Regions from separate parts of the Variovorax sp. S12S4 genome, predicted to be linked through region 1. Evidence: riboswitches for the same ligand, from Rfam matches in the RefSeq annotation. Region 1 holds a riboswitch; the other holds the start of a gene.
What was found. Region 1 has a riboswitch for glycine ahead of gcvT (glycine cleavage system aminomethyltransferase GcvT). Riboswitches for the same ligand answer to the same signal wherever they lie in the genome.
Positions count from the first base shown of each region.

Region 2: another riboswitch for glycine. It lies ahead of M0765_RS12150 (D-amino acid dehydrogenase); the one in region 1 lies ahead of gcvT (glycine cleavage system aminomethyltransferase GcvT).

Region 1 covers NZ_JALPKR020000002.1:5,596,343-5,606,741, reverse strand. The annotation lists gene gcvP (aminomethyl-transferring glycine dehydrogenase) at 1-1,206, opposite strand, end outside; gene gcvH (glycine cleavage system protein GcvH) at 1,257-1,628, opposite strand; gene gcvT (glycine cleavage system aminomethyltransferase GcvT) at 1,680-2,822, opposite strand; glycine riboswitch at 2,901-3,012, opposite strand; glycine riboswitch at 3,025-3,115, opposite strand; gene M0765_RS27455 (hypothetical protein) at 3,138-3,701, opposite strand; gene M0765_RS27450 (TRAP transporter large permease) at 3,849-5,126, opposite strand; gene M0765_RS27445 (TRAP transporter small permease) at 5,123-5,617, opposite strand; gene M0765_RS27440 (TRAP transporter substrate-binding protein) at 5,705-6,676, opposite strand; partial or broken gene denD (D-erythronate dehydrogenase) at 6,743-7,758, opposite strand; gene M0765_RS27430 (LysR family transcriptional regulator) at 7,859-8,764, shown strand; gene M0765_RS27425 (putative hydro-lyase) at 8,856-9,671, shown strand; gene M0765_RS27420 (MFS transporter) at 9,713-10,399, shown strand, end outside.
Region 2 covers NZ_JALPKR020000002.1:2,480,192-2,490,590, forward strand. The annotation lists gene M0765_RS12135 (aminotransferase-like domain-containing protein) at 1-429, shown strand, start outside; gene M0765_RS12140 (PhaM family polyhydroxyalkanoate granule multifunctional regulatory protein) at 527-1,213, shown strand; gene M0765_RS12145 (FIST signal transduction protein) at 1,259-2,539, shown strand; gene M0765_RS12150 (D-amino acid dehydrogenase) at 2,557-3,858, opposite strand; glycine riboswitch at 3,950-4,055, opposite strand; glycine riboswitch at 4,090-4,189, opposite strand; partial or broken gene rfbB (dTDP-glucose 4,6-dehydratase) at 4,283-5,364, shown strand; gene rfbD (dTDP-4-dehydrorhamnose reductase) at 5,361-6,251, shown strand; gene rfbA (glucose-1-phosphate thymidylyltransferase RfbA) at 6,298-7,197, shown strand; gene rfbC (dTDP-4-dehydrorhamnose 3,5-epimerase) at 7,194-7,742, shown strand; gene M0765_RS12175 (hypothetical protein) at 7,859-8,104, shown strand; gene M0765_RS12180 (glycosyltransferase) at 8,109-10,399, shown strand, end outside.

The sequences.
Region 1 (10,399 bases):
CGTGCGGATGGTGAGCGAATCGAAGGCGGTGCCGTTGACCGGCTCCCGGCCCATTTGCGCCAGGCCCTGCGCAAGGATGGCGGTGAGCGCTGCCACGCGCTGCGCGATGCGGGTAAGTCCGTCGGGCCCGTGGTACACGGCGTACATGCTGGCCACAACGGCCGGCAGCACCTGCGCGGTGCAGATGTTCGAAGTGGCCTTCTCACGGCGAATGTGCTGCTCGCGCGTTTGCAGCGCGAGGCGGTAGGCGGGTTGGCCGTGCGTGTCGACGCTCACGCCGACGAGACGGCCCGGCAGCGAGCGCTTGAACTCGTCGCGGCAGGCCAGGTAGGCGGCGTGCGGGCCGCCGTTGCACAGCGGCATGCCGAAGCGCTGCGTGGTGCCGCAGACGATGTCCGCGTCCCATTCGCCCGGCGGCGCGAGCAGGGTGAGCGCGAGCAGGTCGGCGGCCACGCAGAAGGCGGCGTCGCACTGGTGCGCATGGCCCGCGAGCGGGCGCAGGTCATGCACGTGGCCGGTGGTGGCAGGGTACTGCGCGAGCACGCCGAAGAATTCGCAGCTCGCCATCAAGTGCGGCAGCGTCTCCGACACGGTGCTCACTTTCACCTCGATGCCCAGCGGCGCGGCGCGCGTCTTGATGACCTCGATGGTCTGCGGGTGGCAGTCGCCCGACACCAGGAACACGTTGCTCTTGCTCTTCACGCTGCGCTTGGCGAGCGTCATCGCCTCGGCGGCGGCTGTGGCTTCGTCGAGCATCGAGGCGTTGGCGATGGCCATGCCCGTCAGGTCGCACACCATGGTCTGGAAGTTGAGCAGGGCTTCCATGCGGCCCTGCGAAATCTCGGCCTGGTAGGGCGTGTAGGCGGTGTACCAGGCGGGGTTCTCGAGCACGTTGCGCAAGATCACACCCGGTGTGTGCGTGCCGTAGTAGCCCTGGCCGATGAAGCTCTTGAACACCTTGTTCTTCGCCGCAATGGCCTTCAGTTCGGCCAGCGCGTCCGCCTCGGCCACCGGCGCGGGCAGCCGCATCGGCTTGGCGCGTCGAATGGCCGCGGGCACGATGCCGTCGATGAGCTCCGCCCGCGTTTCCGAGCCGATCACCGGCAGCATGCGCGCCTCGTCTTCCGCATCGATGCCGATGTGGCGGGCGAGAAATTCTTCGGCGTTCTCTAGTTGTTGCAGGGAAGGCTGGGCGGGAATCGGCATGGCGGTAAAGGCTCGGGGAATGAGGAAGGGCGGCTGAAGAACCCGGCGGATCAGGATTCGGCGGCGAACTTGTCGTAGCTGGCGGCGTCGAGCAGCGCGTCGAGTTGCGACGGTTCGCTGAGCTTGACCTTGAAGAACCAGCCGGCGGCCAGCGGGTCGGTGTTGGCGAGCGAGGGATCGGCGCGGAGCGCTTCGTTCACTTCGGTGATCTCGCCCGACACGGGCATGAACACATCGGCCGCGGCCTTGACCGATTCGACGACACCGGCCACTTCACCTTGCGCAAAGGTCTTGCCCACTTCGGGCAGATCGACAAAGACCACGTCGCCCAGCGCATCCTGTGCGTGAACGGTAATGCCGACTGTAGCAGCGTCGCCTTCGGCCGAGACCCATTCGTGGTCCTTGGTGTACTTGATGCTCATGGTGAAAAACTCCTCGTGGAAAAAAATGATCTGATTCAGGCAGCGCAGAGCCTAGCCGCGGTAGTAGCGCGTCGGCACGAAAGGCAGGGTCGAGACTTCCATCGGCACCGGCTTGCCGCGCACGATCGCCTGCACGCGCGTGCCAGGCTCTGAAAACGCGGTGGCCACGTAGCCCATGGCAACCGGGCGATCGGCCGTCGGGCCGAGCAGGCCGCTGGTCACAATGCCGATGTCCCGGCCTTCGAAAGATTGCAGGAGCGTGCCGTCGCGTACCGGAACGCGTTCCAGCGCCACAAGGCCGACGCGCTTGCGCTTCAGGGTGTCGTGGTCGGTGCGGCCCGCGGCGCCGGCCGTAGCGGCGGCCAGTTGCGCCAGCACCTTGGCCGCACCCGGAAAGCCGCCTTCGCGCGCGCCGCCCGTGCGGCGCACCTTCTGGATCGCCCAGTTGAGCGAGGCCTCGACTGGCGTGGTGGTGGTGTCGATGTCGTTGCCGTACAGGCAGAGCCCGGCTTCGAGCCGTAGCGAATTGCGCGCGCCCAGGCCGACGGGCTTGACCTCGGGCTGCGCCAGCAGCAGGCGGGCGAGGGCGTCGGCATCCTTGCCGGCGACCGAAATCTCGAAGCCGTCTTCGCCCGTGTAGCCGCTGCGCGTGGCAAAGGCCGGAATGCCGCCGATCTTCACCGCGCCGCCGGTCATGAACACAAAGCGCTCGATGCCGGGCGACAAGTGGGCCAGCACCGTGGCGGCCTGTGGGCCTTGCAGCGCGAGCAGTGCATGGTCGGGCATGGGCTGCACGTCGCAGCGCGCGCCGATTTTCTGCTGGATATGCGCGAGGTCGGCCACCTTGCAGGCGCCGTTCACGATCACGAAGATCGAGCCGTGCCCTTCGTTGAAGAACATCAGGTCGTCGAGGATGCCGCCTTCGTCGTTCAGCAGCAGCCCGTAGCGCTGCTTGCCCGGTGCAAGGTCGATCACGTCGACCGGCATCAGGGTTTCGAATGCGGCGGCGGCGTCGGGCCCCACCAGGCGCAACTGGCCCATGTGGGAAATGTCGAACAGGCCGGCCGCGTCGCGCGTGTGCTTGTGCTCGGCCATCAGGCCGGCGGGGTATTGCACCGGCATGGAGTAGCCGGCAAAAGGCACCATGCGGGCGCCCAGTTCCACATGCAGGTCGTGCAGGGGCGTCTTGAGCAATGGGGCGTCGGATGATGAAGCGGAAGCGGCCACGGGGCACTCCAAAGGGGCAGTCGAATTCCATGGCGCGAGCCATGGGCCACCCCTGCTGTCCGCTTTACCTGAGAGATTCGCCCCACGATCGGGGTTTGCTCCTTCGGTGGGCCGCCGCATCGCCAAGATGCAAGGGCCTCTCTCCAGCAAGGAAACGCCGGCATGCGCCAGCGCCTTGTCAGTCCTTTTGCCTGAGCGTTCGGGAAACCCCTGCGCCTTCGGCGGCCTCGCGTGGCGAGGCTCTCTCCTGACCCTTCGAAGTGTAGTGGATCGCGGAAGGCCTCAGTGCACGGTTTCCGAAGCGGGCGGCAGCAACCTTTCGATACGCTCGCGCAGCGATTCGGCCCGCTCGGCGCCCGCGGCTTTCTCGACTTCATTGAGCATCAGCGCGGCAATCGTCAGCATGGCGTCGCGGTCGCGGGCTTCGCGTAGCGCATCGCGCATCTGCAGCGCAAACTTGGGATCGCGCCGCACGAACATGCGCTCGCAGATGTCGAACAGGAACATGCGCGTGGTGGCCAGGGAACGTTTGCCGTCGAAGTTGTCGGTCGAGGTCTCTACACGGATGGGCTCCGCCGCAGGAGCCGGAATCGGCGTGTGTGCCGGGCCCGCCGAAACGGGTGGGGCGGCTTTGGGCTCGGCGACCTGCGCGTCGTGCAGGTACCCGCGGTTCATGAGCGCCCGCAGCGTCTGTTCGGCTTCGTCGCGGCTCGCGAACAGCGGGCTGAAGTCGGTCAGCGAACGCCGGCCGTCGGCCATCAGCAGCAATGCGCGCTCGCGCTGGCTGAGCGTGCGTTGCCCGCCTTGCAGTTCGTCGCGTGCCTTGTCGGTCTTGGTGGGAAACATGGCGCCACAGCTTTCGGAATCGAAGGCTGCAGCATCGTTGGGGCTGGTGACATCTTTGTGAAACGTTTGCCTTACAGGGGCATTTGCCGCATAAAAAAGGCAGCCCGCGAAGGCTGCCCGTTTTCTCTCTGGTTTTTGCGTCGCCTGCTACTTGGCGTACACCAGGTCGCGCAGCGCGAGCGATATCCAAGGCACGTAGGTAATCACCATCAGGCAGGCCAGGATCACCAGCACGAAGGGAATGAGGTACTTCACGATGCGGTCGAGCGAGATGCGGGCCACCGTGCACGCCGCGAACAGGTTCACGCCGAAGGGCGGCGTGATCATGCCGAGCGCGAGGTTCACCACCATGATGAGCCCGAAATGAACCGGGTCGACACCGAAGTGCACCGCCACCGGTGCCAGGATGGGCGCGAGCACGATGATGGCCGCGCTGGTCTCGATGAACATGCCGATGATGAACAGCGCCGCGTTCACGCCCAAAAGGAACATGGCCGGCGACTTCAGCACTTCCTGCAGCCAATGGCCGATGGCGTCCGGCACGCCCGCGCGCGTGATCAGGAAGGCGAACAGGCCCGCATTGGCGATGATGAACATGATCACCGCCGACGACAGCACCGACTTCCGCAGGATGAGGTACAGGTCCTTGAGCTTGATCTCCCGGTAGATCACCATGCCGACCACCAGCGCATAGAACACCGCCACCGCCGAAGCCTCGGTGGGCGTGAAGATGCCGCCGTAGATGCCGCCCAGGATGATTACCGGCATCAGCAGTGCCCAGCCGGCCTGCCAGGTCGCCTTGCCGAAGGACATGCGGCCGTCGCCGTCGTTCTTGCCCCAGCCCTTCCACTTGCAATACACCCAGACGAACAGCATCAGCGCCAGGCTGATGAGAATGCCGGGGCCGAAGCCCGCAATGAACAGCTCGCCGATGGACACTTCGGCGCTCACGCCGTACAGAATCATCGGAATGGAAGGCGGAATGATCACGCCCAGCTCGGCGCTGGTGGCCTGAAGCGCCGCCGCGTACGCGGTGGGGTAGCCGTGCTTGATGAGCGCCGGAATCAGGATGGCGCCGATGGCAAAGGTGGTGGCCACCGAAGAGCCCGACACCGCCGCAAAGATCATGCAGGTGAGCACGCAGGTCATCGGCAGGCCGCCCTGCACACCGCCCACAATGCTCTTGGCAAATTCGACCAGCCGGCGCGAGATGCCGCCGGTTTCCATCAGGTTGCCGGCCAGGATGAAGAACGGAATGGCCGCCAGCGGAAACTTGTTGATCGAATTGAACATCTCCTTCACGGAGATGAGCATGTTCACGTTGGCCACCTGGATACCCAGGATCGATGCGAGCCCGATGGACACCGCCACTGAAACCGACAGTGCAAAACACAGCACCATCGTTGCAACCATCACGGGGGTCATTGCGCGGTCTCCAGTTCGAGCCGCTTGGGATCGAGAAAATTACCAACGATGCCGAACAGGCAAAAAACGGAACCGACCGGCAGCGCCAGGTACGACCACATCATCGACACGCTTTCGAGCCCGGCCATCGATTGCACGCGCCCGCGCATGGCGTAATCCCAGCCCCACCACAGAATGACCAGCATCAGCGCCAGTGCCGCGATGCTGACCGCGGCGTCTAGCACGCGCTTGACGCGCGGCGGGCTCCAGCGGTAGAGCACGTCCACGCTCACCATCGCGCCTTGCCGGAATGCCATCGGAATGCCGAGGAACACCATCCAGATCAGGCTCATGCGGATCAGGATCTCGCTCCATTCGGCGGGTTGCTCGAGCACGAAGCGCGTGACGATCTGGAACACGCCCAACCCGGAGGCGATGACCAGCATCACGCAGGCGGCAATCATCGAGAAGCCGGTGGTCCAGCGCTCGATGCCGAGAAATTTTTCTTTCATCTGCAGTCGTGATGTTGAAAACAAAAAAGCCCGCCAGACGGAACTGAGCGGGCGCCCGATGCTATCTAAAAGATAGCATCATGAAAATCACTTGAAGTCGCGGATCTTGTCGAGGTTGGCCTTGCCGAAGTCCTTTTCGAACTGGGCATTCACCGGCGCCAGCGCGGCGACGAACTTGGTCTTGTCGACGTTGTCGATCACGGTCATGCCCTTGGCGCGCAGGTCGGCCACGCCCTTGGCATCGTCTTCGTCCACGCGCGCGCGGTTGGCCTTGGTGCCTTCCTTGGCGGCCTCGAGGAAGGCCTGCTTGTCGGCCGCGCTCAGCTTGTCGAACGCTGCCTTGTTCATCACGAAGATGCAAGGCGAGTAGACGTGCCCGGTAAGCGACAGGTGCTTTTGCACCTGGTCGAACTTGGCCGCGATGATGACCGACAGCGGGTTTTCCTGGCCGTCGACCGTACCCTGCTGCAAGGCGGTGAACACTTCGGGGAAAGCCATGGGCGTGGTGACGATGCCGAAGGTCTTGTAGGCCGCAATGTGCACCGGGTTTTCCATGGTGCGCATCTTCAGGCCCTTGAGGTCTTCCGGCGCCTTCACGTCGCGCTTGCTGTTGGTCATGTGGCGGAAGCCGTTCTCGGCCCAGGCCAGCGCCTTGAAGCCCTTGGCGTCGAACTTGGTCAGCAGGTCCTGGCCGATCGGGCCGTCGAGCACGGCGCGCGCGTGGGCCTTGTCGCGGAACAGGAACGGCACGTCAAGGATCTTGGTCTCCGGCACGAAATTGGGCACCGGCCCGGTGGAGGAGAGCGCCAGTTCCTGGGTGCCCAGCTGCACGGCCTCGATCGACTCGCGCTCGCCGCCCAATGAGCCGTTGTAGAAGGTCTGGACCTTGTAGCGGCCCCCGGTGCGCTTTTCGACTTCCTTGGCAAAGACGTCGATCGCCACGCCCTGGTGCGAGTTCTGCGCGGTCGAAATGCTGATCTTCATGGTGGTCTGCGCGAAGGCGGCGCACGCCATGCCCATGCCCAGAACCAGGCCGGCGGCCAGTCGGGTCAATTTCATTGTGTTGTCTCCAGAGAAAAGAAGTCGCGAAGAGAGAAAGAAGGGAACTCCGCGGGCAGCCGCCGACTATGCCGTAACGGGGAGCTTCACGGCGTCGGGATTTTCACGGACGTAATCACGAATAACTACTTCGAAATCGGCGTCTGCCGAAAGCCCCAGGCGTTTGGCGCGGGCGGTTTCGATGCGTCCGGGCCAGGTTTTCACGATGCGCTGGATGGCCGGATCGGGTGTTCGGTCGAGCAGGGCGGTGGCGGCCTTGCCGGCCACGCGTTCGAGCGCGGCCGCCATTTCGCCCACCGTGGTGGAAAGCGAGGGCAGGTTCAGCGCGGTGCGCGGGCCCCAGTCGGCATCGCTTGCCTCCGCGGCGCGGATGATGCCTTCGACGGTGCGGGCCGGCGATGCGATGGCCACGGGTGTTTCGTCAGGCACCGGGCAGGCGGCGCGAATGCCCGCGAGCGGCTCGCGGATCATGCCGCTAAAAAGCCCGATGCTGCGCCGTTGGGCTTGCCGGGACGCACGCTCACGGTCATCAGGCGCACGCTGCGCCCGCGGATGAAGCCCTTGCGCGTGTAGTCGGCCACCAGTTGCTCGCCGATGAATTTCTGGATGCCGTAACTGGTCTGCGGCGTGGGCAGCGTGTGGTCTTCGATCACCGGCGGCAGCGGCTGCTCGGGTGAATCGCCGAACACCGCGAGCGAGCTGGCAAACACCACCAGCGGCCGGGTGCTCACGGCGCGCGCCTTCTCGAGCAGCGCGTTCGTGGCGGCAAAGTTGCTGCGCATGCCCAGGTCGAAATCGGCCTCGCATTCGCCGCTGACCGCGGCGGCCAGGTGAAAGATGGCATCCGCTTCGCGCCAGAGCGCCGTGTCGGGCGATGCCAGCTGCTCGTTCAAGTCGCCAAGCGCGGCGGCAATGCGCGGGTCGGCCGCGAGGTCGGCTGGCGGCGCGACGCGGTCGACCAGGGTGATGCGGGAAATGTCGCGGGCCGGGGCACCCGCAAGCGAGAGCTGGCCCTGCTTCAGCAGCGTGCGGGCAAGGCGTGCGCCAACGAAGCCGGCACCGCCGGTAATGACGATCTGCATGGTTTTCTTGTCTCCTTCGCAATGAGCATAGCGCAGCGGAGCCCCTGCTCAGGCGACACTCGCCGCTCGCACAAACAAGAAACCGGACGATCGGAAAGCGATGAACCTGCGATTCGTTGAAGCCTTTCATTGGGCCGTGGCGCTCAAGAGCGTGACCCGTGCGGCCGAGAAGCTGCACCTCACCCAATCGGCGCTCTCCAGCCGCATTGCGGCGCTAGAGCGCGAGCTGGGCGTGCTGCTGCTCGACCGGCGCGACAAGCAGTTTCGCCTCACGGTGGCGGGGCAGCGCTTTCACGCCTTCGCGCAGAAGCTGCTCGAAATGCAGATGCACATCAAGGCCGAAATGGGCTCGGGCGCCGTGCGCGAGGCCGTGCTGCGCGTGGGCGCCATCGAATCGGTGGTGCACAGCTGGCTCACCGGCTGGCTCAAGCACATGCAGGCGACGCATCCCGACTTCGAGCTGGAGCTCACCGTGGAAACCACGCCGGTGCTGGTCGACCAGCTGCAGCGCGGCAAGCAGGATCTGGTGTTTGCCGCACTGCCCGCCGCCGGCGACGGCGTGCGCACCCGCGCCGTGCCGCCGATGCCTATGTGCTTCGTCGGCCACCGCGAGCTGCACCTGAAGCGGCGCTACCGCCTGCCCGACCTGCTGTCGCTCGACCTGCTGACCTTTCAGCGCGGATCGCAGCCGCACGTCGCGCTGCTCGAGCTGTTCCGCGATGCCGGCAGCCCGCCGCCGCGCGTGCATGCGATCTCTTCGATCTCGGCGATGGCGCAGCTGGTGGAAGCGGGCTTCGGCGTGGCCACGCTGCCGCGCGCCGTGGTCGAGCCGCTGGCGCGGCGACTGCCGCTGCGCGTGCTGCCGTGCGACGACACGCTGGAGCCGCTGCCCATCTACGCGAGCTACCGCGACGATCCGTCTTCTCCGTTGCCGGAGGCCGCGCTCGGCTCCGCCGTGGTGCATGCGTCGCACCGCATGGGGTCATCGAAAAAATCGATGGGCTGAGCGAGAAACTTTGCGTTGGCGTTCGTGAGCGCGGATTCCCACAATCCGTCGCATCACACCACAGCGATGCATCGGGCATCGAGAACGCCAAATGTCGAACCGCCAATCCTTCGTAGAACAACCCGGCGCGGCGAGCAGCGCGCTGGCCGTGCGTCAGGCCTGCCGCAGCGGCTCGCTGGCCGCCCACACCAGCGGCCTCGCCAGTGCCCATGTGCAGGGCAACCTGGTCATCCTGCCCAAGGCATACGCCGCCGACTTCCTGCGCTTTTGCCAGGCCAACCCCAAGCCGTGCCCGTTGCTCGGCGTATCGGAAGCCGGTGACCCGGCGCTGCCTGCGCTCGGCGAGGACATCGACATTCGCACCGACCTGCCGCGCTACCGCGTGTGGCAGAGCGGCGTGCTGGTGGATGAGCCCACCGACGTGCGTGCGCTGTGGAGCGACGACATGGTGAGCTTCGTCATCGGTTGCTCCTTCACTTTCGAACATGCGCTGATGGCCGAGGGCATCGTGCTGCGCCACGTGGAGCAAGGGCGCAACGTGGCGATGTACCGCACCTCGGTGGCCACCGTGCCGGCCGGTCCTTTCCATGGCCCGATGGTGGTGTCGATGCGCCCGCTGCGCGCGGCCGATGCCATTCGTGCGGTGCAGATCACCTCGCGCTTTCCGGCCGTGCACGGCGCGCCGGTGCACATCGGCGATCCGGCGCTGATCGGCATCCGCTCGATTGCCGATCCCGACTACGGCGATGCGGTCGAGGTCATGCCGGACGAGCTGCCCGTGTTCTGGGCCTGCGGCGTCACGCCCCAGGCCGCGCTGGCCGCCGCCAGGCTGCCGTTCGCCATCACGCATGCGCCGGGCTCGATGCTCGTGACCGACCTGCTGCACCACCGCTTGGCCGCGTTTTAGGCCACCGTTCTTTCCCCAAATTTCATACCTGGAGACAACCGATGAAGACCACCCTCGACGCCGCGCAGACGGCCGACGACGCACAAGCCGAAGGCAGTTGGCTGCGCACGCTCAACCCGAACGAAAAACGCACGCTCACCGCGTCGTTCAGCGGCTATGCGGTCGATGCGTTCGACTACTACACGCTGCCGCTGGTCACGCCCATCCTGCTGTCGCTGTGGGGCATGAGCAAGACCGAGATGGGCCTGATCGGCACGGCCACGCTGGTGGCTTCCGCCATCGGTGGATGGGGCGCCGGCATCCTGGCCGACAGGTACGGGCGAGTGCGCATTCTGCAGCTCACCATTCTGGTGTTCGCGATCTTCACCTTTGCCTGCGGCCTCGCGCAAACGCCTGAGCAGTTGCTGATTGCGCGCACGCTGCAGGGCTTGGGCTTTGGCGGCGAATGGGCCGTGGGCTCGGTGCTCATTGCCGAGATGATCCGGCCGGCCTACCGGGGCAAGGCGGTGGGGCTGGTGCAGAGCAGTTGGGCTGTGGGATGGGGAGCGGCGGTGCTGGTGTCGATAGCGCTGTTCTCGTTCTTGCCGCCGGAGTATTCGTGGCGCGTGATGTTCATGCTGGGGCTGCTGCCGGCGGTGCTGATCGTGTTCATCCGCCGCTCGATTCGCGACCCGGAGATCTACGTGCAAAGCCGCGCGGCTGTCGAACGCGGCGAGCGCAGCGGCAAC
Region 2 (10,399 bases), 3.1 Mb from region 1:
CGCATCGGGTTCCTGGCCGCTTCGCCGGAGCTGAAGGAGCGGCTGCTCGAAACCAAGCTGCTGGCCACGCTGACCACGCCCACGCTGTTCGAGCGGGCGCTGTCGTGGTGCATCGACCAGGGGCAACTGCGCCGGCATGCCGATCGCATACGCATCCGGCTCGACGGCGCGCGCAGCCGCGCGGTCAAGCTGGCCATGGCGCACGGCTGCACCTTTGCCTCGGAGCCTGCGGGCCTGTTCGGCTGGGTGGATACTGGCGTGGACACCGACGCGCTCACGCAGCGCATGCTCGACCAGGGCTACCTGCTCGCGCCAGGTTCGCTGTTCCATGCGCGCAGGCCGCCGAGCACGATGATGCGCATCAACTTCGCGACCTCGCAGGACGCCGCATTCTGGAAAGTGTTCAGCAAGGTTCGCGCGGAGCTGTGACAGTCCCGGGCAGGTAAACGCGAGGGCCTCAGGCCCAAATCGCCGGTGCGTTGGAGTAAGCTGGCATCACAAGAAAACCCAACCCGGAGACCCCTGCATGAGCAACGCCAGCCAGCCTTTTGACTTCAGTCAATTCGTCCCCGGATTCGACTTTCTGAAGAATCTCGCAGGCGGTGCCGCCGCCGGATCGGGCGCTGCCACGAGCGCCGTGCCCGGTTTGCCGAGCCTTGCGAGCTGGGTGGCGCCCACGCTCAGCGTGGAAGAGGTCGACAAGCGCATCCAGGAGCTCAAGACAGTGCAATATTGGCTCGAGCAGAACGGCCATGCGCTCAAGGCCACCATCCAGGCGCTCGAGGTGCAGAAGATGACACTTTCGACCTTGCGCGGCATGAACGTGCGGATGGAAGATATCGCGAGCGCGTTCACCAAGCAGGCGGCTCCGGCTGCGCCGGTTGCTGCCCCGCCGGCGGAGCCTGAGCCACAAGTCGAGGCGGAGGAGGAAACGCCGGCACCCGCCAAAAAAGCCCGCAGCAAGCCGGCCTCGGCTGCTTCCGCATCGGGCGGCGACGGTGGCGTGATCGATCCGATGCAATGGTGGGGTTCGCTGACCGAGCAGTTCCAGCAGATTGCGACGTCGGCCCTGCACGACGCGGCTCAGCTCAAGGTGCCCGCACCGGCCGCCGCTCCCGCAGCTTCAAAGCCGGCCGCAAGGAAGGCGACAGCAACCGCCGCCAAAAAGAAGGCGCCGACCGCCGCGCGAAAGCGAACGACCGGACGGCGCTGACGTCATACATACACACATCTTGAAGAGAACGGGTTGGCACGCATCATGAAGTTGTTTCCCTCCGGTCACGCCACCCATCCGCAATGGCGCATGGCGGCCGGCCTTGTGCTGGCCCAGTTGCGCGCCCAGATGGCGCTGCCCGACTACGCGTCGGCGCCGACGCTCGGGCTGCTCTACATCACCGACCACTACGCGTCCGATGCGCAAGACATCCTCGACCACCTGAGCGCCGAGCTTCCGGAGGTGACCGACTGGTCCGGCACCGTCGGCATCGGCGTGTCGGCCAACAATGCCGAATACTTCGACGAGCCCGGCCTGAGCCTGATGCTCTGCGCGCTGCCGAGCGACCAATATCGTGTGTTCTCCGGCGTGGCTCCACTGGGCAACTCGGAAATGAGCGGTTTCGAGGCGCATACGGCGCTGGTGCATGCGGACCCGGCCACCCCCGATCTCACCGAATTGATCGGCGAGATGGCGGGCCGCACCGACACCGGCTATCTGTTCGGCGGCCTCTCGTCAGGCCGTGCGGGCGCCTTGCAGTTTGCGGTCGGCGGCAACGGAAACATCCGCGGCCACGGCGCTGCGGGCGGCGTGTTCTCGGGTGGCTTGTCGGGCGTGGTGTTCGGCGAGGGCGTGCGGCTGGTGTCGCGCGTTACGCAAGGCTGCCAGCCGCTGCGCTCCGGCGCGGGGCGCGAGCGCGAGATCACCGAGGCCGACGGCAACCTGCTGCTCAAGCTCGATGGCGAGCCCGCACTCGACGTGCTGCTGGCCGACCTGCAGGTGTCACTTGAGCGCCCGCAGGAAGCCATCGACGCCGTGCGCGCCACCCTGGTGGGCCTGGCGGATGCGGGCAGCGACGGCATCCGCCGCACCGGCGACCTGGGCGCCGACGTGCTGGTGCGCCACATCATCGGGCTGGACCCGACGCGGCGCGGCATCGCCATTGCCGACGTGGCCGAGGCCGGCATGCGCCTGACCTTTTGTCGGCGCAATGCACAGGCCGCACGCGCCGACCTGATGCGCATCTGCGCGGAAATCCGCGAAGAACTGGAGCCCGAAGAACAGACCCTGGCCACCGCGCGCGCGGTGGCGGCCGGGGAGGCCGAAGCAGCGCCGCACCCGGCGCGCCGCATCGCGGGTGCCGTGTACGTGAGCTGCTCGGGGCGCGGCGGGCCACACTTCGGCGCACCGGGCGCCGAGTTGCAGATCGTGCGGCACGCGCTGGGCGACGTGCCGCTGGTCGGTTTCTTTGCGGCGGGGGAGATTGCCCGGCACCACTTGTATGGGTATACGGGGGTGTTGACGGTGTTTACCGGCAACGACTGACCGCCGCCACGGCCAGATCAGGCCGGCTGGAGCAGGCGCGCTGCTGGCGTAGGCATGCCGGCAAACGCAAAATCGACTTCGGGTGCAAGCCCGCTCACGATCCGCGCCACCGACTTGCCCGAGCCGCACGCATGCGTCCAGCCGAGCGTGCCGTGCCCGGTGTTCAGGTACAGGTTGGGCAGCTTCGTCTTGCCGATCAAAGGCACATTGCTCGGCGTCGCGGGGCGCAGGCCGGTCCAGAACTGCGCCTGCGTGGTGTCGCCGGCGCCGGGGAAGAGCTGTTCAACGCGCCGCACGATCGCTTCGCAGCGCACGCGGTTCAAGTCGCGGTCGTAGCCATTGAGCTCGGCCGTGCCGGCAATGCGCAGGCGGTCGCCGGAGGCCGACGTATAGCGCGAGAACACCAGCTTGAACTCGTCGTCGGTCAGCGAAACCTGGTGCGCCTTCGTCGCGTCTTTGACTGGCAGCGTGACCGAATAGCCTTTGGCCGGATAGATCGGCAGGCGAATGCCCAGCGGCGCGGCATACAGCGGACTCAATGAGCCCATCGCAAGCACGAAGGCGTCGCCGCGAATGCGTTGGAAGCGGCCTTCGCTGTCGGTAGCTTCCACGTGGTCGATGCTGCCGCCCGCTTCGCGCAGCGCAGTCACCGTGTGGCTCATGAGGAACTTCACGCCGGCTGCTGTCGCAAGGCGTGCCATTTCGCGTGCGAAGAGGTTGGCGTCGCCGGATTCGTCTTCTGCCGTGTAAGTGGCGCCGGCCAATTGCGAACGGATGTGGGCCAGGGCGGGCTCGATCTTCACTGCCTCATCCGCGGAGATGACTTGCCGTTCGCAGCCGAGTGCGCGCATCTGCTCGGCGGGCGCAAGAGCGCTGTCGAACTCTTTCTGCGTCGTATAGAAGTGCAGGATGCCTTGCGTGCGCTGGTCGTAGGCGATGCCGGTGTCGCGCCGCAATTGCTGCAGCACTTCGCGGCTGTAGGTGCCCAGGCGCACGATCTGCTCGATGTTGTGCTTCGTGCGGCCGGGGGTGCATTCGCGCAGGAACTGCAAGCCCCAGAGCCATTGGCGCATGTCCGCGCGAATGCGAAAGAGCAGCGGGGCGTCTTCCTTGCCCAACCACTGCAGCACCTTGAGCGGTGCGCTCGGATTGGCCCAGGGTTCGGCATGGCTGACGGAGATCTGCCCGCCGTTGGCAAAACTGGTCTCGGCGGCGGGGGTGGCCTGCCGGTCGATGACGGTTACTTCGTGGCCGAGTTGCTGGAGGTAGTAAGCCGAGGTCACGCCGAGCAAGCCGGCGCCAAGAACGATCACGCGCATTTCAAGTACCTTTGAGGTTGAAGCGCTTGAACCGCGGGCGAGGTTGCTATCGAATAAATAGCAAACAACCGGACGACCACCGTCACAAGTTGCCGCTCCCCCTGTCCTCGGTACCTGAGAGATTCACCCGCTGCGCCCGCAACGGGTTTGCTCCTTCGGTGCATCACGCAAGGTGATGGCTCTCCAGACGGCGTGTCAGTTGGTGCAGTACATGCCACGAAACTCTTTGAAAGAACTTCAACGGTTTCGTTCGGCCGACCTGAGCGTTTATGGGAGTTTGCGCCTTCGGTGGAGTAGTAAAAAGAACTACTCGCTCTCCTGCATTAACGCCATTGTAGGCTGGGACCGCGAAGAGCCGACCATGGATTTTTGACAATTCGACCAATGGGATAATTGTCATTGATTCGAAACTTCGGGGAGACTCATGATCCTGGTAACCGGCGGCGCGGGCTTCATTGGCGCCAACTTCGTACTCGACTGGCTGGCGCAGAGCAACGAGTCCATCGTGAATCTCGACAAGCTGACCTATGCGGGCAACCTCGAGACGCTCGGCTCGCTCAACGGCAACCCGAACCACATCTTCGTGCAGGGCGACATCGGCGACAGCGCTTTGGTCGATCGCCTGTTGGCCGAGCACAAGCCACGCGCTATCGTGAATTTTGCCGCGGAATCGCACGTGGATCGCTCTATCCATGGCCCCGAAGACTTCGTGCAAACCAACGTGCTCGGCACCTTTCGCCTGCTCGAGTCGGTGCGCGGCTACTGGAGCGCACTGCCGGCTGAGCAAAAGTCTGCCTTCCGCTTCCTTCACGTGTCGACCGACGAGGTCTACGGCTCGCTCTCCAAGACCGACCCCGCCTTTACCGAAGAGAACAAGTACGAGCCCAACAGCCCCTACTCAGCCAGCAAGGCCGCCAGCGACCATCTCGTGCGCGCCTGGCACCACACCTACGGCCTGCCGGTGGTCACCACCAACTGCTCCAACAACTACGGGCCGTTCCACTTCCCCGAGAAGCTCATCCCCTGATGATCGTCAACGCCCTGGCTGGCAAGCCCTTGCCGGTGTACGGCGACGGCATGCAGGTGCGCGACTGGCTCTATGTGAAGGACCACTGCAGCGCCATTCGCCGCGTGCTCGAGGCCGGCAAGCTCGGCGAGACGTACAACGTCGGTGGCTGGAACGAGAAGCCCAACATCGAGATCGTGAACACCGTGTGCGCGCTGCTCGACGAACTGCGCCCGCGCGCCGATGGCAAACCGTACAAGGAACAGATCAGCTACGTTACCGACCGCCCCGGCCACGACCGGCGCTACGCGATCGATGCACGCAAGCTGGAGCGTGAGCTGGGCTGGAAGCCCGCCGAAACCTTCGACACCGGCATCCGCAAGACCGTCGAGTGGTACCTCGCGAACGCCGAATGGGTGCGCAACGTGCAAAGCGGCGCGTACCGCGCATGGGTCGAGAAGCAATACGACGCCGCACCCGCGGCCAAGGCCACCGCATGAAGCTGCTGCTGCTGGGCAAGGGCGGACAGGTCGGCTGGGAGTTGCAGCGCAGCCTCGCGCCGCTGGGCGAACTGGTGGCGCTCGATTTCGACAGCACCGACTTCAACGCCGACTTCAGCCGTCCCGACCAGTTGGCCGAGACTGTGCTCAAGGTGCGGCCTGACGTGATCGTCAATGCCGCGGCTCACACGGCCGTGGACAAAGCCGAGAGCGAGCCCGACTTCGCGCGCAAGCTCAACGCCACTTCGCCCGGCGTGGTGGCCGAAGCCGCCGGGCAGATCGGTGCACTCATGGTGCATTACTCCACCGACTACGTGTTCGATGGCAGCGGCAGCAAGCCTTGGCAAGAAGACGATGCCACCGGCCCACTCAGTGTGTATGGCCGCACCAAGCTCGAAGGCGAACAGTTGGTGGCCAAGCACTGCGCCAAGCACCTGATCTTTCGCACCAGCTGGGTGTTTGCCGCGCGCGGCGGCAACTTCGCCAAGACCATGTTGCGGCTTGCCAAGGAGCGCGACAAGCTGACCGTCATCGACGACCAATTTGGCGCCCCGACAGGTGCCGAACTGCTGGCCGATGTCACGGCGCATGCGATTCGTGCCACTTTGCAAGACCCTTCCAAAGCCGGCCTGTATCACGCGGTGGCCGGCGGCGAGACCACCTGGTGCGGCTATGCACGCTTTGTGCTTGAGCAGGCGCGCCAAGCCGGCGTAGAGCTCAAGGCCGGCCCCGAACAGGTCGAAGCCGTACCCACGAGTGCCTTCCCCACGCCCGCTACGCGGCCGGCCAATTCGCGCCTCGATACGCGCAAGCTGCAATCCACCTTTGGCCTGGTGCTGCCGCACTGGCAACAAGGCGTCGCCCGCATGCTGCGCGAGACCCTTTGAACGCGCGTTGCCTAGTAAGCAGAGAAAGCAAGAAAGAAATACAACGATGACCACGAAGACCACGCAACGCAAGGGCATCATCCTGGCCGGCGGCTCGGGCACCCGGCTGCATCCCGCCACGCTCGCGCTCAGCAAACAGCTGTTGCCGGTGTACGACAAGCCGATGATCTATTACCCGCTCAGCACGCTGATGCTCGGCGGCATGCGCGACATCCTGATCATCAGCACGCCGCAGGACACCCCGCGCTTCCAGCAGCTGCTGGGCGACGGCAGCCAATGGGGCATCAACTTGCAGTACGCGGTGCAGCCCAGTCCCGACGGGCTCGCGCAGGCCTTCATCATCGGCGACAAGTTCGTCGGCAATTCGCCGAGCGCGCTGGTGCTGGGCGACAACATCTTCTATGGCCACGACTTTGCGCACCTGCTGGCCGATGCCGATGCGAAATCGGCGGGCGCCACGGTGTTCGCCTATCACGTGCACGACCCAGAGCGCTACGGCGTTGTGGCCTTTGATGCACAAGGCAAGGCCAGCAGCATCGAAGAAAAACCGGCCAAGCCCAAGAGCAGCTACGCCGTGACGGGCCTTTATTTCTACGACAACCAGGTCGTCGACATCGCCAAGGCCGTGAAGCCCAGCGCGCGCGGCGAGCTGGAAATTACCGCGGTCAACCAGGCCTACCTGGACCTCGATCAACTCAACGTGCAGATCATGCAGCGCGGCTATGCGTGGCTGGATACCGGCACGCACGAGAGCTTGCTCGAAGCAGGGCAGTTCATCGCAACGCTCGAGCATCGGCAGGGGCTGAAAATCGCGTGCCCTGAAGAGATCGCCTGGCGCAATGGGTTCATCGACCGGGAGCAGTTGGCAAAGCTCGCAGCGCCATTGCAGAAAAATGGCTACGGCAAATATCTGAATCATCTGCTGGCCGAGGAGGTGCGCTCATGAAGGCGACGCCAACCGCGATCCCCGAGGTGCTGATCATCGAACCCAAGGTGTTTGGCGATGCGCGAGGCTTCTTCTATGAAAGCTTCAACAGCAAGGCATTCGACGAGGCGGTCGGGCGGCATATAGAGTTCGTGCAGGACAACCATTCGCGCTCTGCCAAAGGCGTGCTGCGGGGGCTGCATTACCAGATCCAGCAGCCGCAAGGAAAGCTGGTGCGTGTGGTGCGAGGCGCCGTGTTTGACGTGGCCGTGGATATTCGCAAGTCATCGCCGACCTTCGGTAAATGGGTGGGCGAGGAGCTCAGCGAGGACAACCACAAGCAGCTATGGATCCCGGCAGGATTCGCGCACGGTTTTCTGGTGCTGAGCGAAACGGCCGAGTTTTTGTACAAGACTACGGACTACTACGCGCCGGCGCACGAGCGATGCATTGTCTGGAATGACACCGTCTTGAATATCCAATGGCCAGACCTTGAGATCGCGCCGAAGCTATCGATAAAAGACGAGGCAGGTTCTGTCTTCGCCAGCGCAGAAGTATTCAATTGACAGCTGACCAACATTCGACGCGGATCGAGCTACAGATTCCTGAATACTTTGGGTTGGCCGATAGCCGAAGCCAGTCCGCCTGCTGCGACCGTTAATTCTTGTGCTCGGACGCAGGCGTGGCCATTGTTTCTGTCGGCCAACCCGTCAGAGATGCTCTGGCAGGTCCGCTTGTAGGCGGTGAGAACATCTTGGTTCCGAACATGCTCGCTGTGGTCAGCGAGAAGCGCAGGAAAGCCGTTGCTGGCTTGATGCGCGCGAGCGTTTTGCAAGCAAATCAGAGAAAGTCTCGCTTCTTTGAGCCCGGTCCGACACAGACGCTTTCTGCGAGCGACGCTTTGGCTGAGCGGCGCATCAATAAATAACCATATGGCACGCAGCACACTCGCAACACTCTATTCCACTCATCAAGGCAAGCTCTCGGACAAATGGTCGAGCTATATCTCTATCTATGAGCGACTGTTTTCGGAGCTGAAAATTAAGCCCTTGCGAATTCTGGAGATCGGTATTCAGAACGGCGGGTCTCTGGAAATCTGGGCCGAGTATTTTCCGCACGCCACGTATATCGTTGGATGCGACATCAACGAGGCATGCCGAGAGCTGACTTACGATGACCACCGCATACATGTCGTTGTGGGTGACGCAAACACTGATCAGGTCGAGGACGCTGTCGTTTCTTATTCACAAAAATTCGATCTCGTCATCGATGACGGCTCGCACCGGTCCAGTGACATCATCCGTTCCTTCGAGCGCTACTTTTCGCGCCTTGAGGACGGAGGCTTGTTCGTCGTCGAGGATCTGCATTGCTCTTATTGGGCCGAATTTGAGGGCGGCTTGTTCAGTCCGACGTCCTCAGTGGCATTTTTCAAGCGGCTTGCAGATGTCGTCAACCATGAGCACTGGGGCGTTCCCGACGCGCGGACCGCGCTACTCGAATCGTTCGCCAAAACCTACGGCGTTGCATTCGACGAAAAGGTGCTTGCCCATATCCACGCGGTCGAGTTTTTGAACTCGGTTTGTGTGATTCGCAAGAAGATGCCGGCCGATAACCGACTTGGTACGCGTGTGATTTCGGGGCAGGGAGTGATCGTGGATGCGGGCCCCCTCGCATTGCGCGGCTCTGGTCCGCCGCAGTTCGACCAATCAGGAAATGCCTGGTCGAAGCTTAAGCCCCTGCCGGAAGATGAACTTGCGGGCTTGCGTGTTTCGGCGCGAGACCTCGAAGCAGCTCTGGCGGTACGCACCGCTGAGTTGCGCGACGCCCGCAAGGCGGCTCTCTACGCAGATATTCGATCCAATGTTGTGCAGAGTCACGTCCATCAACTGCGGGGAAGGTTGAGCGAGGGCGCAAGGGAGGCGCAGCAGCTCTTTGAGGCGCTTCAAACCCTTCGCACGCATACGAGCACGCTTGAGAGCGTGTTGAACCTCCGTCAGTCGCAAGTTGACGAAATATTTAAATCCACGAGTTGGCGCGTCACCAAGCCTCTTCGCTGGGTTGGTCTTCAAAAGAGGCGGGTCGCTCGTGCAGCCAAGCTGCTGCCGGCGCTCTCTCAACGTGCCGGTGGGTTCTCGAATTTGGCCCGCCGGGGTGTTCAGGTGCTGAGCCAGTCTGGTCTGCGCGGCCTGCGCAACTCCATTCGCGCCGTTGAAGAGGAAGAACTCGGGTTGAAGAGCTCGCCAGCACCCGACACGTTCACTTCGGGAACTGATCCATTCGAGGATATTGCTCGCCAGATCTACGCCAGTCAGCAAGCGGAGCTTGCCCCTCGCGAGATCCTTGAATCCATCAGCAGATTCGAACAAAAGCCGATGATCTCCGTGATCATGCCGGTCTATAAAACTCCAGTGCAATGGTTGGCTCGCGCCATCGAGTCGCTGCAAGAGCAGTTCTATGACAACTGGGAGCTGTGTGCCGTGGACGATTGTTCGCCGACGGCCGATCAACGAAAAGTCCTTGAGCAATATGCAAGGAACGATCCTCGCGTGCGCTATCGCGTGCTCGAGAGGAACAGCGGCATCGCTGCGGCGTCCAATGCCGGACTCGAGATGGCACAGGGCAAATTCATCGCATTGCTGGATCACGACGATGAACTGCCGGGAGACGCGCTCTTCTGGGTCGTGGATGCCATCAACAAGAACCCGCGTGTCGACTTCATCTACACCGACGAATGCAAGATAGACGATACATCGGAGCGCCGACTTTCCGATTTCATATTCAAACCGGATTGGTCGCCGGAGATCTTGTTCAACTCCATGTTGACCGGGCATTTGACGGTCTACAAGAAGGACGCAGTCGATGCGCTGGGAGGCTTCCGAAGCCAATTTAACTTCTCGCAGGATTACGATCTTGCCTTGCGCATGGCCGAAGTAGCTCGAGAGATCGTGCACGTTGAGCGGGTGCTCTATCTCTGGCGCTCGATTCCGGGCTCTGCGGCAAGCGGCGGAAAGGATTTTGCACGCGAGTCCAACATTGCAGCGCTGGACGATGCGCTTGTCCGGCGTGGCATCCAAGGAAAGGCGAAACCTCTTCCCCACGTCAATTATGTCGAGGTCGCGGTGCCGAAGACCGTCAAGGTGTCTATCGTCATTCCTTCGGATTCATTCAAGAACCTCAAACTTGCGTTGAATGCGATCTTGGGGAAAACCGACTATCCAAACTA